DNA from 3 places in the Acidovorax bellezanensis genome. Region 3 is predicted to be linked to each of the others. Evidence: predicted binding sites of a transcription regulator. Region 3 holds the regulator's gene; each other region holds the start of a gene.

Region 1 (7,485 bases), on a different contig from region 3:
CTGCAGGCGGGCCTGCAAGGCGGCCAGCGCGGGCTGCACCGCGACGTCGACCGCGGCGGCAGCGGCAGGCGCGTCGCGCTCGGCGCAGAACATCCGGGCCGTGCCACCGACTCCGGCGGCCAGGGCCTGCAGCGCGCCGCCCAGGCTGCGCGGGGCCTGGACCCAGCGCAGCGCGCCATGCCACTCGACCAGCGGGCCGCGTGCACCTTCGGGCAGAACGAGCGCCGGCGCCTGGGCCGGCACGGACAGCCGCCACAGCGCGAGCTCTGGTCTGGCCAGTCGGTCCGTGAACCAGGGCAGTTGCTGGTCGCGGCAGGCGTCCCAGTCGGCCCCGGCCCGGGCGTTGTCCTGGCGCTCGCCGCCCAGTCGCAGGCAGGCCGATTCCACGGCCGCCTTGGCGCCGCGCAGGCGCAAGAACAGGCTGCCCCGGCCCGCATCCTCGAGCCAGCAACTGGCGTTGAGCGGCAGCGGCTGTCCGCCCCAGGTGTTGAGCCATTGCAGTGCCTGCGCCTGCGTGCAGTCGAAGCGCAGCGTGGCCTCGCCCGGCGCCACGGGCAGCACCTTGAGACTCATTTCAGTGATCAGCCCCAGCGTGCCCCAGGAGCCGGCCATGAGACGCGAGACGTCGTAGCCCGCGACGTTCTTCATCACCTGGCCGCCAAAGCGCAGCAGCTCGGCCCGGCCGTTGAGGATTTCCACGCCCAGCACGTAGTCGCGCACCGCGCCCACGCTGGCACGCGCCGGGCCGCTCAAGCCCGCAGCGACCGCGCCGCCCACCGTGGCGCCGTCCGCTACGCCTGTCGAAAAATGCGGCGGATCAAACGGCAGGCACTGGCCGTGCTCGGCCAGCAAGGCCTGCAATTCGGCCAGCGAAGTGCCCGCGCGTGCGGTCACCACCAGTTCGCTGGGCTCGTAGCTGACCACGCCGAGCAAAGGCCGGGTGTCGAGAAGCTCACCGGCCAGGGCCGGTGCATGAAAGTCCTTGCTGCCACCACCGCGCAAGCGCAGCGGAGTCTGGTCGGCAAGGGCGGCGCGTACGCGCTCGGTGATCTGGCGAAGGGCTGAATCCATGCGGCCATCGTAGCGGCTGCACCTGTCCCGCGGCTGTCGCGGGCGCGTGAATTTTTTGCACGTGACACGATAAAAAAGCCCCCACGCTTGCTCGCTACGCGTAGCCGCTGCCCCCCCACGGGGGCGTCTTTTTGCCTTGGGGCGGCCCGGCGACAAAAAAAAAGCCCACCGAGGGGTGGGCTGAAATTCCAGCGATGCTGAACTTGGAGGATTCGCAAAGATTTTGGCCGGGCGCCCTGCCACCAGACAGGGCCGCCCGCGCCGGGCTGGGTTAACGCCCCCACGCTTGCTCGCTTCGCGTAGCCGCTGCCCCCCTGGGGGCCGTCGCAGCCTTGGGGCGGCCCGGCGGCTGTCTTATCGTACGTAAGCCGTTTCGCCGTGGGAGCTGATGTCCAGGCCTTGGCGCTCTTCTTCTTCGCTGACCCGCAGGCCCACCAGAAGATCCGCCACCTTGTAGGACACAAAGGCCACCGCACCCGACCAGACCACGGTCACGAGCACGCTCTTGACCTGCACCCAGACCTGATGGCCCATGGAGTAGTTGGCCGGCTCGATACCGCCCAGGCTGGCCGCGCAGAACACGCCGGTCAGGATGGCGCCGACGATACCGCCGACACCGTGCACGCCGAACACATCGAACGCATCGTCAGCCTTGAGCATGCGCTTGAGACCACCCACGCCCCACAGGCACAGGGGGCCGGCGATCAGGCCCATCACGATGGCACCCATGGGACCGACGAAGCCAGCGGCCGGCGTCACCGCCACCAGACCGGCCACGGCACCCGAAATCGCACCCAGCATCGAAGCCTTGCCCTTGTGCAGCGCTTCGCCCGCCAACCACGACAGGGTCGCGGCACCGGTCGCCAGGATGGTGTTGACGAAAGCCAGACCGGCCACGCCGTTGGCCGCACCGGCCGAGCCGGCGTTGAAGCCGAACCAGCCCACCCACAGCAGGGAAGCACCGACCATGCTCAGCGTCAGGCTGTGCGGGGCCATGGATTCCTTGCCGAAGCCCAGGCGCTTGCCCAGCACGTAGGCACCGACCAGACCGGCGATACCGGCATTGATGTGCACCACGGTGCCGCCGGCGAAGTCCAGCGCGCCGTCTTCCGCCAGCAGGCCACCGCCCCAGACCATGTGGGCCATGGGGATGTAGCTGAAGGTGAACCACAGCACGGCAAACACCAGCACGGCCGCGAACTTGATGCGCTCGGCAAACGAGCCCACGATCAGCGCCACGGTGATGGCCGCGAACGTGGCCTGGAAGGACACGAACACGTATTCAGGAATCGTCACCAGCGCGCTCGACAGCGTGTCGGGAGTGATGCCCTTGAGGAACAGCTTGTCGAAGCCGCCGAAGAACTTGCCCGCGCCACCGAAAGCCAGCGAGTAGCCGTAGATGGCCCACAGCACGGTGATCAGCGAGAAGATCACGAAGACCTGCATCAGCACCGACAGCATGTTCTTGGAGCGGCCCAGGCCGCCATAGAACAGCGCCAGGCCGGGGATGATCATCAGGATCACCAGCACGGTCGACGTCAGCATCCAGGCGGTGTCGCCGGAGTTGAGTTGGGGGGCGGCTGCCGCGGGGGCTGCGGCCTCGGCCACCACCGCCGCGACAGCGACGGCGGGAGCAGCTGCGGTTTCCTTGACGACTTCGACCACGGCCGCGGCGGCAGGCGCTTCAGCGGCAGGGGTTTGCGCCAGGGCCAGGCCGCCGGACAGGAGACTGACGCCCAGGCATAGAGATGCAAGCAATTTTTTCATGGCAATCTTTCTGATCGTACGAACGCAGGCCTCAAAGGGCTTCCTGGCCGGTCTCGCCAGTGCGGATGCGCACCACCTGTTCGAGGTGGGAGACAAAAATCTTGCCGTCGCCGATCTTGCCGGTGCGGGCCGCGGTCTCGATGGCTTCCAGCGCACGGTCGACCATGTCGTCGGCAATGGCCGCTTCGATCTTGAGCTTGGGCAGAAAGTCCACCACGTACTCCGCGCCGCGGTACAGCTCGGTATGGCCTTTTTGCCGACCGAAGCCTTTGACTTCAGTCACGGTAATGCCCTGCACGCCGATGTCGGAAAGTGCTTCACGCACTTCGTCGAGCTTGAAGGGTTTGATGATGGCGGTCACCATTTTCATGTCTTGTTCCTCCGAAAAGCGGGGCGCACCAGGCGCCCTCTCGATTACAGGGCCTTGGTCAGCGTAACCACAACGCGGTTTTTGTTGACGTCACCAAAGAAATTTTTCTTGTTCGCGCCGACCACGGCCGCGCCCAGCGACAGACCGCTGCCGAAGTCATAGGCACCGCCGACGCTGTAGTCCATGTAGTTCGGCACGCCCTGGACGTCGCTGGCAAAGCGGGTATAGCCCACGGAAGCCTTGAGCGTCACGCTGGGTGCCACTTCCTTGGCGAACGCCAGGTTGAAATAGCCGGTGTTGCGGCCGCCCACGGCGCCGAAGTACTTCTTCGAGACGGTGTGCGAATACTTGGCCGTCAGCGGACCGTAGGTCGTCGCGGCGTACAGCTCCGTCGTGTTGGCCGCGCTGCCGCCCGAGTAGACATAGGTCAGCGCGCCCAGATCCCAGTCAAGGCCGGCGCCCTGGAACTTGTAGCCGCCGTAGAAATCGGTTTCCAGCGAGTTGCCCGGCACCCAATCCACGCTGGAGTTCCAGTTGCCCACATACCAGCCCGTGTCGCCGAAGCTGTAATCAAAACCGCCTTGCAGCGCAGGCTTAACGGCCTTGCTGCGGCTGGCGTCCTGGTCCTGTCCCCGGAACTTGTAATTGCTGGTCAGGCTGACATTGGCAGTCAACTCGGCGCTGGCCAGCAAAGGCAAGGCGGCGACAAACGCGACACCGACGGTTTTCATCCAAATACGGGACATGGCGCTCTCCAGTTGTAAAAGTTTTCGACAAACACTGAAAAGCAGGAAGCGTGCCAACCAGAAACAAGCGGGCCAGCGCTGCGACGCCATGGCGCAAGCGCCCGGGCAATCCCCGACAACGCACCAATCTGGTGCGCGTCAGCCGGAATGCACCCGCGCTGACGATGCACCAAAACGGGCCTTGCACCAAGTCCGTAAATTCCCGTGCCCCCCCGCCCCAGGACAGGGCTGGGCGCGGGACAAAGGTCTGTCCCCATGTCGTCATGGCGACTGGCGGGGCCATGCTGCCAGGGAAAACACCGGAGTCCATGCCTGTTCTTGCAGACCACAATCCTGCAGATGTTGTACGACAACCGACAACAAGGAATCAGAGCGCTGGATGCAGTGGATCCCGCCTCCCCCAGAAAACCGCCGGTCCACGGCGGCTGTCGCTGGTGCGCGCTGAGCGCGTGCCGGCTTTTTTGCCACAGGGCCGCGCGAACCAGCGTGGAAGGCAGTGCCTGCCGTCCACGCGGCCCTGCGGCGGCATAACGACAACGGAGACCGCATGCGATTCCCTTCCCACCGTGTTCTTGCCACTCTGGCCCTGGCCGGACTCTCCAGCCTCGCCATGGCGCAGTCCGCCAAGCCCCTGACGCTGATCGTGCCGTTCGCGCCCGGCGGCGGCAGCGACACCAGCGCCCGCCTGATCAGCAATGCCCTGGCCACCCATCTGGGCCAGACCGTGATCATCGAGAACAAGCCGGGAGCCGCCGGCGTGATCGGCGCCGACCAGGTGGCCCGCGCCCACCCCGACGGCAGCACGGTGCTGCTGGGCAACATCGGCACCCAGTCGATCAACCCCATCCTCTACAAGAAGCTGCCCTACGACGCCAAGACCGCCTTCGCGCCGGTCAGCCTGATCGCCGAACTGCCCCAGGTGCTGCTGGTCCATCCCGGCGTTGCGGCCAAGGACGTGCCCGCGCTGATCGCCCTGCTCAAGGCCCAGCCGGGCAAGCTCAGCTACAGCACCTCCGGTGCCGGCAGCTCCATGCACCTGGCTGGCGAAATGTTCAAGAGCGCCACCCAGACCGATATCCAGCACGTGCCCTACCGTGGTGGCGGCCCGGCCATCGCCGACCTGCTCGCCGGCCATGTACAGATGTCGTTTGCCACCGTGCTGGAAAGCATGGGCCACATCAAGTCAGGCAAGCTGCGCGCCCTGGCCGTGACCGGCGCACAGCGCGTCCCCGTCCTGCCCGACGTGCCCACGGTGGCCGAGACCGTGCCCGGCTTCAAGTCCATTTCCTGGGTGGGCATTCTGGCGCCGGCCAAGACGCCGCGGATCGCCATTGACCGGCTGGCCCTGGCCATCCGCGACACCGTGGCCCAGCCCGAGATCGCCCAGAAGCTCAACGAGCAGGGCGCTGTCGCCCGGACCACCACGCCGGCACAGTTTGCCGCGATGATCCAGTCCGACCACGCGACCTACGCCCAGCTCATCGCCGACAAGGGCATCACCGCCGAATGAACCCTGGAGCGACGCCCGGGCCAGGGGCATCGCCCTGGCCAGCCGCCGCCCCGGACCGCGCCAAGCCCATGATTCATAACGCTATTTGTTGCAATTTCGCAGGACCATCACTGGCACACTGTGGCGAGTTGTTCCGCCTGGATGCACACCCATGAGCCTCGCCCTTGTTCAAAGCCGCGCCCTGCTTGGACTGCATGCGCCCCAGGTCACGGTGGAAGTGCATCTGGCCAACGGCCTGCCCAGCTTCACGCTGGTCGGCCTGGCCGATGTCGAAGTCAAGGAGGCCCGCGAGCGGGTGCGCAGCGCCCTGGTCAACGCCGGGCTCGAGTTCCCGGGCAACAAGCGCATCACGGTCAACCTGGCGCCGGCCGACCTGCCCAAGGATTCGGGGCGCTTTGACCTGCCCATCGCCGTCGGCATCCTCGCCGCCAGCGGGCAGATCGATGCAGGCCGGCTGGCCGGCTGGGAGTTCGCCGGCGAGCTGTCGCTGTCGGGCGAGCTGCGCCCGGTGCGCGGCGCACTGGCCACCAGCCTGGCGCTGCACCAGCAACGCGAACAGGTGCTGCAAGTGCTGCCGCCCGGCAGTGCCGAGGAGGCGGCCTGGGTGCCCGAGGCCCAGGTGTTTTGCGCGCGCCACCTGCTCGATGTGGTGCGCGCTTTCCTGCCCCGCGCCGAAGGCGAGGCGCTGCCCCATCCCGGCTGGCAGCAGGTGCGGGGCCAGCCGCTGGAGGCGCCCGTCACCCGTGCCGAAATGGCCGACGTCAAAGGCCAGGTCCAGGCCAAGCGGGCGCTGGAAATCGCCGCCGCCGGCGGCCACAGCCTGCTGCTGGTCGGCCCGCCGGGCGCGGGCAAGTCCATGCTGGCCCAGCGCTTCGCCGACCTGCTGCCGCCCATGTCCGTGGACGAAGCCCTGCAGACCGCCGCCCTGGCCAGCCTGGCCGGGCGCTTTTGCGTCCAGCACTGGGCCCAGCGCCCCACGGCCAGCCCGCACCATACGGCCAGCGCCGTGGCCCTGGTCGGTGGCGGCTCACCGCCGCGTCCCGGCGAAATCTCCCAGGCCCACCACGGCGTGCTGTTCCTCGATGAATTACCATTTTGACTTTTTAGCCAATATTGTCCAAAATGAAATTGGCTCGTAAATTCAATAGGTTACGAAGATGAATGCACATCTTTTGGACTTAGCAATTATCAACAACTGGTGTGCCGTCCGTAGTCACCCGTACAAGGTGTTGAGCCAAGCTTTTTTTGAAGTTTGGAACAAATGCGCGATGACGCTCGCCTTGAACGGCCAGCGGAAGTGCAGCAACCTCACACAATTCTTGGAGTGCTTCCTGCAAATTTCGGATCAGCGTGCCCCCGAGACGTTCGATGCATCATCATTTCGTGTTTGGGACCGCTATTTCAAGCAATTGCTCGGTGCAATTTGCTCCGAGAAGTTCTATTGCGCTAAACCCAGTGCGCGAGTTGCGCAAATGTCCATCTTGTTGTCGATGCGTCGGAAAATGGCCGCGGAAGTTGGAGCTCTACTGACATGGGATGCGAGCGAGTTTTCGAAATTTCCTGAAAAAACTGAACCCTTGACGCGACTCTTCGAAACAATGCCTCTCAACCCTGGAAGCGTGGTCATTTGGCAGGGGTGGCCCTGCAGATCAAAGTCGGGGGCGATGACATCCGTGAAGCTGCTGCCGCTTCATACCAGTTTCGGTGCTGAATTTACGGAAATGTTTTACGAGGCGTGTAAAGCCTATTTTGGAGCAAGGCACCGCACTAGGCTCACTGGCGCACACGCATTTTCCGAATTCATAGCCGAGACCAATCACTCTTTCACAATCGAGTCTCTTGCCGATGAGATTCAGACAACTGAGCTCTTTAAACAGATTTATGAGCACTATCTGCGCAGCGCATACAAGGATGGCGACAGCGGCGACATTGGAAGGGTGATAAATCTTTGGAGGTGCGGAGTAAAGACTTTTTTCTATGATTACGTTTTTGCTACCGGCTTGATTGCAAAACCCAAAGGC
Region 2 (7,485 bases), 130 kb from region 3:
GTTCGTGCTCCTGCGGCGAAAGACCGTGCAGACCCGCGAGCAGCGCCTGGTTCGCCGCGCCGGTGCGTGCATGGCATTCGTCGCCTTGCGCCAGAGCCTGTTCGACGACCGGGCCCAGGGCCAGGGGGCGCGAACGCAGCAGCGGCGCCAGCCGCTGCAGGCCCAGCCCGGTGATGGCCCGCAGCCGCTGCAATGCGCCGGCGTCGCTGCTGCCGAAACGCAGTGCCGGCGCAGGTCCCTCGATCAACGGCGCCCAGGCGCAGGTCTTGCCATCGCCGACGACCGCCAGGGGCATGGAGGCCGACACCACTTGCGCCAGCGGGGTGACCAGGCCATGGTCCTGCGCGGGCGCGAACTGCACCGCACCCGTGGCCAGCAGCGTCCGGGCCGCGGCCGCGTCGGGCGCCAGCCCTTCGAACAGCAGGGCCTGGATCGCCGCTTGGCGCACCGGCGCTGGCGGCGGGCCGACGAACGGCGGGCCCGCGTGCAGCAGCAGGTAGGGCGCGAGTTCAGGCATGGCCTGGGCGCGCGTGGTCACATCGCGCCAGCAGGCCGACGCGAACGGCCGGGCCCAGCGGGCGAAATCAGCAGAGGCCGGGGCGGTGTTTTCTGGCATGGTCGGCTCCTAGAACGCGGCAACGCTGCCGTCCGAGCGCGGATCGAACCCGCCGCTCAGGCTTCCCGAGGTTTCACGCACGATGCAGCCGGCATGGCCGAACGTCTCGTCAAAGTCTGCGAGCACTTCGACCGGGTGGCCGCGCGCGCTCAGCGCGCGCACCGTCTGCGCAGGAAACCGGCCTTCGAGCTTGAGCGTGTCACTGCTTTGGCCCCAGGTGCGGCCCAGCAGCCAGCGCGGCGCCTCGATCGCGGCTTGCGGGTCCAGGCCATGGACCATCGTGCGGGTGAAGACCGCCGACTGGGTCTGCGGCTGGCCGTCGCCGCCCATGTTTCCGTAGACCATGGTGCGGCCGTCCTTGAGCAGCGCCAGCGCCGGGTTCAGCGTATGGAAAGGCTTCTTGCCCGGCGCCAGCGCATTGATGTGCGTGGGGTCCAGCGAGAAGGAGGCGCCTCGGTTTTGCCAGTTCACGCCGCTTTGCGCGAGCACGATGCCCGCGCCGAACTCGTGGTAAATGCTCTGGATCATGGAGACCGCATTGCCTTGGCTGTCGATCACGCCCATCCAGATGGTGTCCGCCGGTCCCTTGCCCTGGCCCCAGGCCGCGGCCTGGTCCATGTCGATGCGCGCGGCCATGTCGTCCAGGGCCTGGGGCGCCAGAAAGCTCGCCGGGTCCACCGTCATGCAGGCCGGGTCGGTGATGCAGCGATCGCGCACGGCGAAAGCCTGCTTCACGCACTCCGCCGCCGCGTGCACATAGTCGGCGCCCAGGTGATCGAAGCGTCCGACGTCCAGCCTGTCCATCAGGCCCAGAATGATCAGCGACACCAGCCCTTGGGTCGGCGGCGGCATGTTGTAGACCGTGCCCGCGCTGTGCGCCAGTTGCAGCGGCGTGCGCAGCAAGGCCTGGTGCCGCTGCAGGTCATCGAGCGTCAACGGGCTGCCGGCCCAGGCCAGATCGTGCGCCAGGCTGCGTGCGAGATCACCGCGGTAGAAGTCGTCCAGGCCGGCGCGCGCCAGCTGCTCGAAAGTGGCGGCCAGGCGCGGCTGGGTGAACAGCGCGCCGACCGCGGGCACGGCGCCGCCCGGCAGGAAAGCATCCGCGAAACCATGCACGCCGGCCAGCTCCTGCTGCCTGGTTTGGGTGTTGCGGTGCTGGCTGCGGGTCACGGGAACGCCGTGGCGCGCGCCGTCGATGGCATCGGCCAGCAGCCGCGCAAGCGGCAGGCGGCCCGCCAGACGCGTGCGGCTGATTGCCAACGCCTGGTCCCAGCCCGAGAGCGTGCCGGCGACCGTGATCGCCGCACTGCCGCCACGAAAAGGAATGGCCAGACCCGCGTACTGGTCGATGCCAACGCCTGCGGCGCTGGCCCCGCAGGCGTCAATGCCCACGACTTCGGTGCTGCCGCCCGAAGGCATGCCTATGAGCCAGAAACTGTCGCCGCCTATGCCGTTCATGTGCGGGTAGGCGACGGCGATGGTCGCTGCCGCCGCCACCATGGCTTCGACCGCATTGCCACCTTCGCGCAGCACGGCCAGCGCCGATTGGGAGGCCAGGGCATGTGGAGCCACGGCCATGCCGCGGCGCCCTCTTACGGGTTGTGTCATCGGGATATCTCCAGAGTTTGCAAGGTTTGGCCCAGGTCCCGCGCGGCAGCGAGCACCCGTTCGTCATCGCCGCGCGCGCCCATGACGGACAATCCGACGGGCGCGCCGTCAACGCGCACCCAGGGCAGCGAGACCTGCGGCAGACCGGCCAGACCGGCCATGCACAGCAGCTGCTGCGAGCGCTGGCGCACGTCGTCCACGCGCGCCGCGCCATCGGTGCGCGCGGGCGCGGCCGTGGGCACGGTCGGCAGCACCAGCAGCGTTGCGGGCGCAGCGAAAATCCCGGCTAGCACGCGCGCGGCCTGCACTCTGCGCTGCTGCGCCTGGGCGACCGCTTCAGGTGCAATGCGCGCCGCGCGTTCGAAACGCTCGCGCACATCCGCGCCCAGCGTGCCGCCGTGTTGCCGGAACCAGGCACCATGCTGCTGCCAGATTTCCGCGGCCTGCAGGGTGCGCAAAGCATCGGCCCAGTCCGCGAGGTCCAGCGCCTCGGCCACAGGACGCACGCCAGTGCCCGCGGCCTGCATTGCAGGCAACAGCGCCTGCCACGCCGAGCGAATGCCGTCATCGAGCAACGCGCTGACTTCAGCGCTGTGCCGCCACTGCACGCCTTGGCGCAGGCGCTGCGCGAGGTCTGCCGCCGGCGCCGACGCTGCGAGCTGCTCGAACGCCGCGGCCAGCGTCGCGCCATCGCGCGCGAACCAGCCGACGGTATCGAAGCTGTGCGCCAGCGTGAAACAGCCCTGGGTCGCGATGCGCCCATGGGTGGGGCGCATTCCCCACAGGCCGCAGTAGCTCGCGGGCAGACGCACCGAGCCGCCGCAGTCAGTGCCCAGCGCGATGTCGGCATCGCCCGCAGCCACGGCCACGGCAGACCCCGAAGAGGAGCCACCTGCGAGGCGCTCAGGGCAGGCCGGGTTGAGCGGGCTGCCGTAATGGGCGTTGCTGCCCGCCAGGCTGTACGTCAGCTCGTCGGTCACGGTGCGGCCCACGCAGACCGCACCCGCATCGAGCAGCCGCTGCACGGCCAGTGCATGGCGCAAGGCAGGTACCTGCGCGTCGCGCCACACGGGACTGCCGGCGCCGCAGCGCAGGCCGGCGATGTCGAACACATCCTTGACGGCCAATCGCAGTCCGCCCAACGGCCCGCTGGCGTCGGCCGGCGCTGCGGGCAGCCCGTCGTCGCCTTCCTGCACGAAGGCGCCGTGGTGCCCCGCGCGCAGCAGCGCAGGCGCGGCGTCAGGCGAATGCGTCACTGGAGGCCTCCAGGGGCTGGGGAAGAATGGCGGCGTTGGCATCGAAACGCTGGCCGGCGCGCAGGCAGAACGCGGGCGTGAGCATCTGCGTGGTGGTCACTTGCGTGCCTTCGTTGTCGCGCAGAATCCAGTGCCCGCGCGCATCGTTGAGCACGCTCACGTCGGCCACGCCACCGACTTTCAGCGTGCCCAGCTCGCCTTCCATGCCGACCATGCGGGCCGCGTTGCGCGTCACCATGGCCACGACATGCGCCAGAGGAAGGCCCAGCGCCAGCATGCTGGTCATGGCCGACACCAGACTGAAGCGCGTCTTGCCCTTGAACATATGGTCCTCTTCATCGGGATGGCTGTCGGGCGTGCCCGGGGGCGCGGCCACCTGGGTGTTGTAGCCATGCATGTCGGCGCCCAGCGTGTCGGGAATGACGCCCGCGTTGAGCACGATGCGCGCGGTCTTGTAGCTGAAGTGGGAACCATGGCCGACGTCGATCTTCAGGCCCCGCTGTATCGCTTCATGGACCAGCGGATGCAGCTTGCCGTCGAGTTCCACGAACCCGCCCGGATGGCGGCTGAAGGGATGGGCCAGGATGTCGCCCGGCTTGAGCATTTCGACCACCTGGTTGAAGATCGAATCCGGATTGACCGGCAGGCAACCCGCTTCGGGCTTGGGCCAGAGCTGGCCGAAGTGGATGTAGACCGGCAGCTCGGTCTCGCGTCCGATGCGCGTGGCAATGCGCATCACGTCGACGCCCCAGCGCGCAAAGCCGCCAATCTCCGCATGGGCCTTGAGGCCGCGCACCACATCGCGGTTCTCGCGCGCCGCACGCACCGTGGCTTCCACGTCCAGGCATTCGGGTCTGTAGAGCTCCGGGTAGTAGTGGCCTTCGAGCCCGCCCACAAGATAGGCAGAGAGATAGGCCAGAACCCGCGTGCTGGACGGCTCGACCACATACTGGCGAAAGCCCGGCAAGGTGATGCAGCTGGGCCCGCCCTGGTCCACGAGCGTGGTGACACCGGAGTGCACGCCACACATGTCGGGATTGAGACCGAAGCGCCCGGTCACGCCCTGGTAGACATGTCCGTGGGTGTCGATCAGCCCCGGCAAGACCAGCTTTCCCCGGCAGTCGATTGTTTCGACATCCGCCGCTACTTCGCTGCCCAGGTCCTTGCCGATGGCGGCAATGCGATCGTCGACGACGAGCACATCGAAAACGCCGTCGCGGCCCATCGTCGGGTCTATCACCCGCCCCCCTGTCAAAAGCATGCTGCTCATAGAATCTAGCTGGCCTCGGGACCATTGCAAGTTGAATATAAGTGGTGTACCGCATAAATTGTGCCAGCGTGGTTTATCCAATTTGGTGCACCCTTGGGGGTAGACTTGCGGCATGAAAACCGAAGCTCCCAATGCGTCGTTGCGTGCGCAGCTGGACGACTATTACCAGCGCTCCGCCCTCTTTTCGCGGCCAGGATTCCTGCTGCGCCGACTGCACCAGATCCACACCGGCCTGTTCGCTCAGGAGACCGAGGAACACGGCGTCACGCCGGTGCAGTACAGCGTGCTCACCATCCTGGTTTCACTGGGCGAGATGGACCAGAACACTCTTGCGCTGGAGATCGGCCTGGAGCGCACCAGCGTCGCGGAAGTGCTGCCGCGGCTGGAAGCGCGCGGGGTCGTCGAACGGCGTCAGTCCACGCGCGACCGGCGGGTCAAGCTGGTGCGCGTCACACGCAAGGGCCGCGCGCTGGTCAAGCGCATGGAACAGGCCGCGCAGCGCGCCCATGACCGCACCATCGCACCGATCCCCCCCCAGGAACGCGAGCTATTCATGCTGCAATTGAGCCGCCTGGTGGAAGCCCACAACGACACCAGCATGGTGCCCTTGCGCATCCGCTGAAAATAAAGGGGGTACACCCCGTTTTGGTGAATTTCCCGCTGCGGATTCGCCAGAAATGTGCAGGTCGCCCCTGCGCTGGCGATGGCAACCTCCTCCATCCCCGCCAACTATGTGGTGTACCTCACAGTTGCTTGCGCTGATTTCCTTTGTGGCGCAATGACTTGCATCAACCCATCGATGCGCTCTTGGAAAATGTGGCACGACTGTTGCTTTGACCGGATAAGCAGCCTGCCAAACGGCTGCGAATGCGTGGGGATACGACGTATGCCAACCTGGGAGCGCCTGCCGTCATGCCGACGGTTTCACCAAGGCGATTCCTGGCGATATATGTGGTGTACCACTTATGTGAATCGAGTGCTGCGCCGCTGATGGCGGTCAGCCCTTTCGTCAAGTCACTGCTACCAAGGAACCGTCCATGATGATTACCCAGAACTTGCGCACTTTGCTGGCCACCGCGGCTCTGGCGACAACGGCCGCCCAGGCCTTCGCGCAGGACACCATCAAGATTGGTGTGACCATGCCCCTGACCGGATCGGTCGCGGCCTCCGGAACCTATGTCACCAATGGCGCGCGCATTGCCGCGGAGGTCATCAACCGCAAGGGCGGCGTGCTCGGCAAGAAGCTGGAACTCGTCATCGAGGACAACAAGTCGAACCCGCGCGAAGCCGTGAACTCGGCGGAAAAACTCATTCTCAAGGACAAGGTGCCGGTGATGATGGGCGCCTGGAGTTCCACCTTCACGCTCGCAGTGATGCCAAAGCTGGTGGAGTACGGCGTGCCCATGGTGGTCGAGACCGCATCGTCGGGCAAGATCACGACCGCGGGCAATCCGTGGATCTTCCGCATCAGCCCCACCTCGTCGATGGAGTCGCTGGCCTTTGGCAAGCAGCTCGACAGCTTCTCCCCGGCGATCAAGAAAGTCGACTTCCTGTCGGTCAACAACGACTGGGGCCTGGGCGCCACAGCCGCCTTCAAGAAGATGCTCGAAGCCAAGGGCGTGACCGTGGGCCGTGCCGAAACCATGGCGCCCGATGCCACCGACCTGTCGGCGCAACTGGCCGCGCTGAAGAACACCGGCGCGGACACGCTGATCGTGACGTCCGGCATCGAGCAGCTGACGCTGGCCATTCGCCAGGCCGGTGAGCAGCGCCTGGCGCAACGCATCATCACCACGGGCGGCTCCTTCCCAGAGCCCCTGCTCAAGACGCCGGGTCCCAAGGGCTATGCCAGCCAGCACCTGCTGTTCTTCGCGCCCTGGGATCTGACGCGCGCCAAGTACCCTGAAGTGGCCAAGGAGTTCGCCGACGCATGGACCGAACGCAAGTGGGACCTGCCCGGCCAGTCCGAAGGCTTTCGCGGCTACGACGCGATCCTGACCATCGCCGAGGCGATCCGCATTGCCGGCAAGGCCGAGCCCGCGGCCATTCGCGACGCGCTGTGGAAAGTCAAGGTCAAGGGCGTCAACGGCGACATCGCCTTCGCGAAAGACGGCCCGGCCGGCAAGGAAAGCGGCCAGAACGAGGCCAGCGTCTATGTCGTCGAGCTCAAGGACGGCAAGGTCCAGGTCAAGTAAGCAACGTCCATTGCACGGCCGCAGCTGCTGCGGCCTGCGGAGCACATCGTGGATCAATTCTTCCAACATCTACTGAACGGCCTCGTGCAGGGGTCCACCTATGCGCTGCTGGGGATTGGCTTGACGCTGATCTTCGGCATCATGAAGGTGGTCAACATGGCGCACGGCGAGCTGTACACCCTGGGCGCCTACGTCGCCTATGGCTTTGTTTCCGTACTCGGGCTGAATTACTTCGGCTCGGTGCTCGTGGCCGCGGTGGCCGGCCTGGCCATAGGCGCATTGATCGAATGGATGCTGCTGCGCCGGCGCAATCTGGCCGCGATGGACGAGGTCATGCTGATCATGATCGGCGTGATGATCGTGCTGCAGAACGCCGAGCTGCTGCTCTGGGGCGGGGTCGCCAAGGCCGTGCCGTCGCCGTTCTCGCAGGAGCCCATTGTGCTGGGCGCGGTGTCGGTGTCGCCGATCCGGCTGTTCGTGCTGGGCACGGCGCTGGTGCTGCTGGTGTCGTTCTACCTGCTGATCGAACGTTCGCGCCTG
Region 3 (7,485 bases):
CATGTCGAAGCGGAACATCCGGCATTCGATGGGACCGTTCCACAGCGGCACGCGGCGCGATTCCTTCAGCCGCATCTTGCCCGGCAGCTTGAGGTCGGGCGTGAGCATCCAGGCCTGCCAGCCGCTGTAGTTCTTCTTCCAGTGCGAGGCCAGCGCGTTGAAGAATTCCACGCCGTCTTCGGTCTGCGCCGTTTCGCGCCCCATCTGCTCGACCTGGCCCATGCGCTCGGCCGCATTGCGACCGGCCGTGCCGGCGGCGGCAATGCGCTCGCCGTAAGGCGGGTTCAGCACCATCACGCCAGGCTGCTCGCAGGGCGGCATGCGCTGCAAGGCGTCGCCGCCGCGCAGCTCAACGGCCCGGGCCACGCCCGCGCGCTCCGCATTGCGTTCGGCGAAATCGACCATGCGGTGCGATACGTCCGAGCCGTAAATGCCCACCGGGCTTTCGCAGATCGCATCTTCGGCCTGGCGCACGATGGCTTCCCAGACATGGGGCTGGAAAGGCACGAGCTTTTCGAAGGCAAAGCGGCGTTGGATGCCAGGCGGAATCTTGCAGGCGATTTGCGCCGCTTCGATCACCACCGTACCGCTGCCGCAGCAGGGGTCGTACAGCGGCTGCGGGTTGTCGCCGTGCGGATCCCAGCCGGTGGCGGCGATCATGGCCGCGGCCAGCGTTTCCTTCAGCGGCGCGTCGCCCTTGTCTTCCCGCCAGCCGCGCTTGAACAGCGCTTCGCCCGACGTGTCGATGTAAATCGTCGCTTCGTCGGTGGTCAGGTGCAGGTGCACGCGCAGATCGGGATAGCGGGTTTCGACGTCCGGGCGCACGCCGGTCTTGGCGCGGAAACGGTCGGCGATCGCATCCTTGACGCGCAAGGCCGCGAAATTCAGGCTGGTCAGCGGGCTGTGCTGCGACGTGACTTCGATCTTGAAGCTTTGGCGCGTGGTGAACCAGATCTCCCAGGCCACCTCGCTGGCCGCACGGTACAGATCGTTCTCGCTGCGGTACATCGTGGTCGACAGTTGCACCAGTACCCGCTGGGCCAGACGGCTGTGCAGGTTGAGCAGCAGCGCATCGCGCCAGGAGGCACGCAGCATCACACCGCCGCGCCCGACCAACAGGTCGTTACCCGTCAGCCCGGTGATACGGTGGGCCTCTTCGGCCAAATAGTCCTCAACGCCGGCGGCGCAGGGCAAAAACAGTTGCAGTTGATTCATAGCAGGGGAGCAAGCATACGCGTTTGCGGGGGATTACGCGCATGCGAGGGCTTGCCTACAGGGCTTTGCGCAGATTGGCCGGGGCGATTTTCAGCACGTCGCGGTATTTGGCCACGGTGCGGCGCGCGCACTCGATGCCCTGCTCCTTGAGCATTTCCGCCAGTTGGCTGTCGGACAGCGGCTTGGTCGGGCTTTCCGCCGCGACGAACTGCTTGATCAGCGCCCGCACCGCGGTGCTCGACGCATTGCCGCCGGTCTCCGTGCCCAGGCCCGAACCAAAGAAATACTTGAGCTCATAGGTGCCCATGGGCGTGGCCATGTACTTGGCCGTGGTCACCCGGCTGATGGTCGACTCATGCAGACCCAGCTCGTCGGCAATGTCGCGCAGCACCAGCGGCCGCATCGCCAGCTCGCCATGGGTGAAGAAGTTCTTTTGCCGCTGCACGATGGCCTGCGACACGCGCAAGATGGTGTCGAAACGCTGCTGGATGTTCTTGATGAACCAGCGCGCTTCCTGCAACCGCTGCTGCAGTCCCGCATGCCCTTCGCTGCCCTTGTGGCCGCGCAAGGCATTGGCATAGATGTCATGCACGCGCAGGCGCGGCATGACTTCGGGGTTGAGCTGCACGCTGAACTGGGGCTGGCCGTCACCGCTGCTGCGCGCCAGCTTGCGCACGATCACATCGGGGACGATGAGGTTGCGCTCCACGTCGGCAAAGCGCCGGCCGGGTCGTGGCTCCAGCCGGCCAATCAAGGCGATGGCGGCGCGAACGCGTTCGTCGCTGGCCCCGCAGGCCTGCATCAGGCGGCGCACGTCGCGCCGCGCCAGCAGTTCCATGGGTTGGGCGCAAATGCGCAGCGCCACCTGCACCGTTTCGTCGTCGATGTCCTGATCGGCCAGATGCGTGCCTGCGCGCCGCGCCAGGTCCTGCAATTGCAGCGTCAGGCATTCGGCCAGGCCACGCGCGCCCACGCCCACGGGCTCCAGCGATTGCAGCAGGCGCAGCGCCACCGTGAAATGGTGGACCAGCTCTTCCTGCTCTTCGAGCGCATCCGGGCCGGCCAGGCCCGCGGCCAGCTCTTCCAGTGGGTCTTCGAGGTAGCCGTGCTCGTTGAGCGATTCGATGAGAAAACGCAAGGCCGCGCGATCGACGTCGTTGACGCGCAGCGACAGCGCCTGGCGGTGCAGGTAATCGGTCAGCGACTCCTGGCTGCGAGCCAGCTCCGTGGCATCGGCCTCGTCATCGCCCTGACCGCTGCGCGCGCGCGCTTCACCGCCCCACTCGCTGTCGTCCGGGGCCAGGGCAGCGCTGCCGTCACCGTCCCAATCGGGCGCGGCATCCACGGGCGCAGCCACATCACCGCCATCGGCATCGCTGCTGGTGCTGGTCTTGTCGGTGCTCGCCGGGCCGGCATACTGCGCGTCTTCCAGCGCATAGTCGTCGCGCTGCGCCGGCGCATCGGCCTGGGCCAGGCCGAACTCCTCGCGCTCAGCCTCTTCCGTGGTGCGCTCGAGAAAAGGGTTGTCGTCGAGCATGTGCTCGACTTCCTGGGTCAGCTCCAGGGTGGAGAGCTGCAGCAACCAGATCGACTGCTGCAGTTGGGGCGTGAGTGCGAGATGCTGCGATACGCGTAGTGACAGTCCCGGCTTCAACAGCATTCCCCCTTGACACGACACAAGCTACAGCACATGGCCATCACATCCTGAAATGCTCGCCGAGGTACACCCGGCGTACATCGGCGTTGTCCACAATCTCGGCCGGTGTTCCCTGGGCGAGCACATGGCCGTCGCTGATGATGAAAGCGTGATCGCAAATACCCAGGGTTTCGCGCACATTGTGGTCCGTGATCAGCACGCCAATTCCGCGCGCCTTGAGGAAACCGATGATGCGCTGGATCTCGATCACGGCGATAGGGTCGATGCCGGCAAAAGGCTCATCGAGCAGAATGAAGCGTGGCTGCGTGGCCAGCGCCCGGGCAATTTCCACGCGCCGGCGCTCGCCACCCGACAGCGCCAGGGCGGGCGACGCACGCAAATGGTCCACGCGCAACTCCTGCAGCAGGGCCAGCAGGCGTCGCTCGATCTCGTCCCGGGTCAGCGGCTGGCCCTTGTCGTCGCGCTGCAGCTCCAGCACGGCGCGCACATTATCTTCCACGCTCAGCTTGCGGAAGATCGATGCCTCCTGGGGCAGATAGGACAGGCCCAGGCGCGAACGCTGGTGGATGGGCATGTTGCCGACCGCCTGGCCATCAATGAAGATGTCCCCGGCGTCGCAGCGCACCAGGCCCACGATCATGTAGAACGACGTGGTCTTGCCCGCGCCGTTGGGCCCCAGCAGGCCGACGACTTCGCCTTTCTGCACCACCAGCGACACATCCTTGACCACCTTGCGGCTGCCATAGGACTTGGCCAGGTGTTTGACTTCGAGACGGCTGGTTTCAGGCAGCGGGGGAGATGGGTTCACGGCGCGCAGCTCATTTCTTGGGTTCGATGGTCGTGCTCGGCCGCAGATCGCCACCCGGCGCGGGCGCCGGTGCGGGCGGCCGTTCCTTGGGAGCCAGCACGGCGCGCACGCGCCCGCCATTGTTGGCCGCGCTGGCATCGCCCGCACGCGGCAGGCCGTCCACCGTGAACACATCGGTCAGGTTGTTGTAGACAATCACCGCGCCCGTGATCTCGTCGCTCAGGGTCGCGCCCCGGTAGCGGCGCAGTTCGCCGCGGCGGATCAGCTTGACGTTGTCGGCCTTGCCGTCGTATTCGATGACTTCGGCCTCGCCTTCCACATATTCGTCGGGCTGGCCAGCCACGGTATCGCGCTTCTGGCGGAAAAACGCGCGCTTGCCCTCGGCCGCCTTCACGACGCCGTACTGGTAGCCCTCGGCGTCCTGGCGCACGTCCAGCTGTGCGCCGCGCAGCACGATCGTGCCCTTGGTCATCACGACGTTGCCGGTGAACACGCTGGTTTGCTGCAGTTCATCGTGGCGCATGGCATCGGCTTCGATGTTCATGGGCTTGTTGCGATCGGCCTTCTCGGCATGGACAGCGCCGCAGACCAGGACCGAGAGCAAGAGAATGGGGAGTAGGCGTTTTTTCATGGAGGGCACGAATCTTGCAGCCATTGTAGGGCGGCACGCTGTAACGATCACAAAAAAGCCCGCTGAAAGCGGGCCGGACTGGCGAGGGCCGCAAGCGCCCCTCGCATCGAGCGCCAGGACTTCAGCCCTTGCGGCTCACGCCGATCAGGTAGTCGGTCACGCGCAGCACCTTGGCCATGTCGCCCGCGAGGGTACCGTCGGTGTAGAAGCGGCCGGCCACGCCGATCGCAGGCACGCCTTCGACGTTGTATTCCTGCTGCAGCTGGGTCGCCTTGCGCACCTGGTTGGACACCGTGAAGGAGTTGTAGCTCTCCTTGAACTTGTTCACGTCCAGGCCTTGCTTGCCAATCCAGGCAAAGATGTCTTCGTCCTTGGCCAGGCGGTTGCGCTCGACGTGGATCGCCTGGAATACCTTGGCGTGCACTTCATCGAGCTTGCCCATGGCCAGCAGCGCGTAGTAGAGCTTTTGCTGGGGAATGAAGCTGGCGTTGAAGCCCACGGGTACGCGCTGCACCACCACGTCGGCGGGCGCCGCTGCCTTCCAGGCCGCGAATGCCGGCTCGAAAGCGTGGCAATGCGGGCAGCTGTACCAGAAGAACTCCAGCACTTCGACCTTGCCGGCGCCGGCCGTGGTCGGCACGGGCTTGGCCAGCTTGACGTAATCCTTGCCCTCCTTGGCTGCGGCCTGGGCCAATGCAGGCGTGGTCACAGCCAGGGAAAGGACGGAAGCAGAGGCTGCCGCTGCGGCAACCAGAGAAAACTCACGGCGTTTCATGAAACAACACTCCTTGTTCGGTTCTGGTAGGTCTGAGAGTCTGGGCGCTGAAAAGTTCAGCGCTGCACGCGCACCAGCGCAGAATCCACGCCCGCGCCTTCCAATTTCAGCTTGAGCTGCTCGGCATCGTCACGCTTGGCGAACGGGCCTACGCGCACACGAAACACCGTACGGCCGTTTTGCTCGCGCTCGCTCACCCGCGATTCCCAGCCCAGCATGGCGAGCTTGGCGCGCTGTGCTTCGGCATCGGGCTGACTGCGGAAAGCGCCGGCCTGCACGAAGTAGTTGAACGCATCGGCTGCATTGGCCTCGGCCGACTTGGCCTTGACCAGATCGCCCAGTGGATCGCTGGAAGCCGCAGCCTTGCTGCCAGGCTTGGTTTCCGGCTTGCCGTCGGGCTTGACCGCTGGCACGGGAGTCGTCGGGTGCGGCGGCTGTACCTGCGGCGTGGAGGGCACGACGTCGGGCATGGGCTGCACCAGGCCAGCGCCGGCGTCCGGCTGCACCGGCTCCGCGCTGCCCGGCAGGCTGGGCACCGGCATCCGCGCCGGGTTCTTGCCGTACAGGGGAGAGTTCGGATCCCAATCCTTGTTTTTCTGCGCCTCTGCCGCATCCTGCTCGGCCGGTTTGGGGCCTTTGGTGAGGAAGGGCACAGGCACCTTGGTGACGTACACCGCCACGGCCAGGGCTGCGCCCAAGCCGATGATGATGCCCAAGATGAGCCCGATGACGGTGCCGCCGCGTTGCTGAGTCTTCATGATGGCCTGGTCGATTTACATACGTTCTGGAGCGGACACGCCCAGCACTGCGAGACCATTGTGCAACACCTGGCGGGTCGCGCTGATCAAGGCCAGACGGGCCTGCTTCACGGCTTCGTCGTCGACCAGAATGCGCTCCGCATCGTAGTAGCTGTGGTAGCTCGCGGCCAGGTCGCGCAGATAGAAAGTGACGTCGTGCGGGGCATTGCCCTCGGCAGCCGCCGTGAGCATGGCCGGGTACTTGGCCAGTTGCAGCATCAGGGCCTGGGCCTGCGGGCCGTCCAGCGCCGACAGGTCCACGTCCTTGAGAAGGGCCGCATCACCGCCCCAGGCCTTGAGCACCGAGCAGATGCGCGCATGCGCGTACTGCACGTAGTACACCGGGTTGTCGTTGTTCTGGGCCACGGCCAGATCCACGTCGAAGGTGTATTCGGTATCCGGCTTGCGGCTCAGCAGGAAGAAGCGCACCGCGTCCTTGCTGGTCCATTCGATCAGATCGCGCAGCGTCACATACGAGCCCGCGCGCTTGCTGATCTTGACTTCCTCGCCGCCACGCACCACGCGCACCATGGTGTGCAGCACGTAGTCGGGGTAGCCCTGGGGAATGCCCACATCGGCCGCCTGCAGGCCGGCGCGCACGCGGGCGATCGTGCCGTGGTGGTCCGTGCCCTGGATGTTGATGACCTTGGTGAAGCCGCGCTCCCACTTGGCGATGTGATAGGCCACATCGGGCACGAAGTAGGTATAGCCGCCGTCGCGCTTGCGCATCACGCGGTCCTTGTCGTCACCGTAGTCGGTGGACTTGAGCCACAGTGCGCCATCGAGTTCGTAGGTGTGACCGTTGGCGATCAGGCGCTCCACGGTGCGGTCCACGCGGCCCGAAGTGTAGAGGCTGGACTCGAGGTAGTACTCGTCGAAGTGCAGGTTGAACGCCTGCAAGTCCTTGTCCTGCTCATTGCGCAGGTAGGCCACGGCGAACTGGCGGATATTGTCCAGGTCTTCGACATCGCCGTTGGCCGTGAATTCACGGTCGTCGGCCTTGACGGTTTTCTTGGCCAGGAAGTCGTTGGCGATGTCCTGGATGTAGTCGCCGTTGTAGAAGGCCTTGCTGGCCGGATTCTCGGGATCGACGGGCCAGCAGTCATCGCCGGGCTTGAAACCCTTGGCGCGCAGCTGGGTGCTGTTGGTGAGCGTCTGGATCTGCACACCGGCGTCGTTGTAATAGAACTCGCGGTGCACGTCCCAACCCTGGGTGGAGAACAGATTGCACAGCGCATCGCCCAAGGCCGCCTGGCGGCCGTGGCCCACATGCAGCGGACCCGTGGGGTTGGCCGAGACAAACTCGACCAGCAGCTTTTGCGTGCGGCGCGGCTGATCGCCGAAAGCCGTGCCGGCCGCCAGCACTTCGCGCACGATTTCCTGCTTGGCCGCGGGCTTGAGGCGCACGTTCAAGAAGCCGGGACCGGCAATTTCCAGGGCCTCGACCCAGCGGGCAAAAGCCGGCGTGGTCATCAGCGCATCGCTGAGCGTTTGCGCCAGCTGCCTGGGATTCTGTTTGGCCGCCTTGGCCAGCTGCATGGCCGCTGTACAGGCGTAATCGCCATGGGCAGCCACTTTGGGGGATTCGAAAGCGGCGCGCGC

What was found. Region 3 encodes sigma-54, which starts transcription at its own class of promoters, with help from an activator protein. Its sites were predicted from a motif close to TGGCANGNAANCTGCTTT; they were not measured.
Region 1: the regulator sigma-54 is predicted to act here: its motif matches at 3,993-4,010, upstream of N0K08_RS11895 (TorF family putative porin).
Region 2: the regulator sigma-54 is predicted to act here: its motif matches at 4,799-4,816, upstream of N0K08_RS07475 (amidohydrolase/deacetylase family metallohydrolase).

Annotation. Positions count from the first base shown of each region.
Region 1 is NZ_JAODYH010000005.1:74,653-82,137, forward strand. Features, by position in the region: gene glcE (glycolate oxidase subunit GlcE) at 1-1,071, opposite strand, end outside; gene N0K08_RS11885 (ammonium transporter) at 1,426-2,838, opposite strand; gene glnK (P-II family nitrogen regulator) at 2,870-3,208, opposite strand; gene N0K08_RS11895 (TorF family putative porin) at 3,253-3,954, opposite strand; gene N0K08_RS11900 (Bug family tripartite tricarboxylate transporter substrate binding protein) at 4,502-5,464, shown strand; partial or broken gene N0K08_RS11905 (YifB family Mg chelatase-like AAA ATPase) at 5,616-6,557, shown strand; gene N0K08_RS11910 (hypothetical protein) at 6,622-7,485, shown strand, end outside.
Region 2 is NZ_JAODYH010000003.1:843,182-850,666, forward strand. Features, by position in the region: gene N0K08_RS07460 (DUF1116 domain-containing protein) at 1-616, opposite strand, end outside; gene N0K08_RS07465 (gamma-glutamyltransferase family protein) at 626-2,224, opposite strand; gene N0K08_RS07470 (amidase) at 2,221-3,480, opposite strand; gene N0K08_RS07475 (amidohydrolase/deacetylase family metallohydrolase) at 3,464-4,750, opposite strand; gene N0K08_RS07480 (MarR family winged helix-turn-helix transcriptional regulator) at 4,863-5,372, shown strand; gene N0K08_RS07485 (ABC transporter substrate-binding protein) at 5,788-6,945, shown strand; gene N0K08_RS07490 (branched-chain amino acid ABC transporter permease) at 6,994-7,485, shown strand, end outside.
Region 3 is NZ_JAODYH010000003.1:972,148-979,632, forward strand. Features, by position in the region: gene N0K08_RS08085 (THUMP domain-containing class I SAM-dependent RNA methyltransferase) at 1-1,215, opposite strand, end outside; gene N0K08_RS08090 (RNA polymerase factor sigma-54) at 1,271-2,869, opposite strand; gene lptB (LPS export ABC transporter ATP-binding protein) at 2,913-3,680, opposite strand; gene lptA (lipopolysaccharide transport periplasmic protein LptA) at 3,691-4,311, opposite strand; gene N0K08_RS08105 (thiol:disulfide interchange protein DsbA/DsbL) at 4,433-5,086, opposite strand; gene N0K08_RS08110 (SPOR domain-containing protein) at 5,143-5,844, opposite strand; gene argS (arginine--tRNA ligase) at 5,860-7,485, opposite strand, start outside.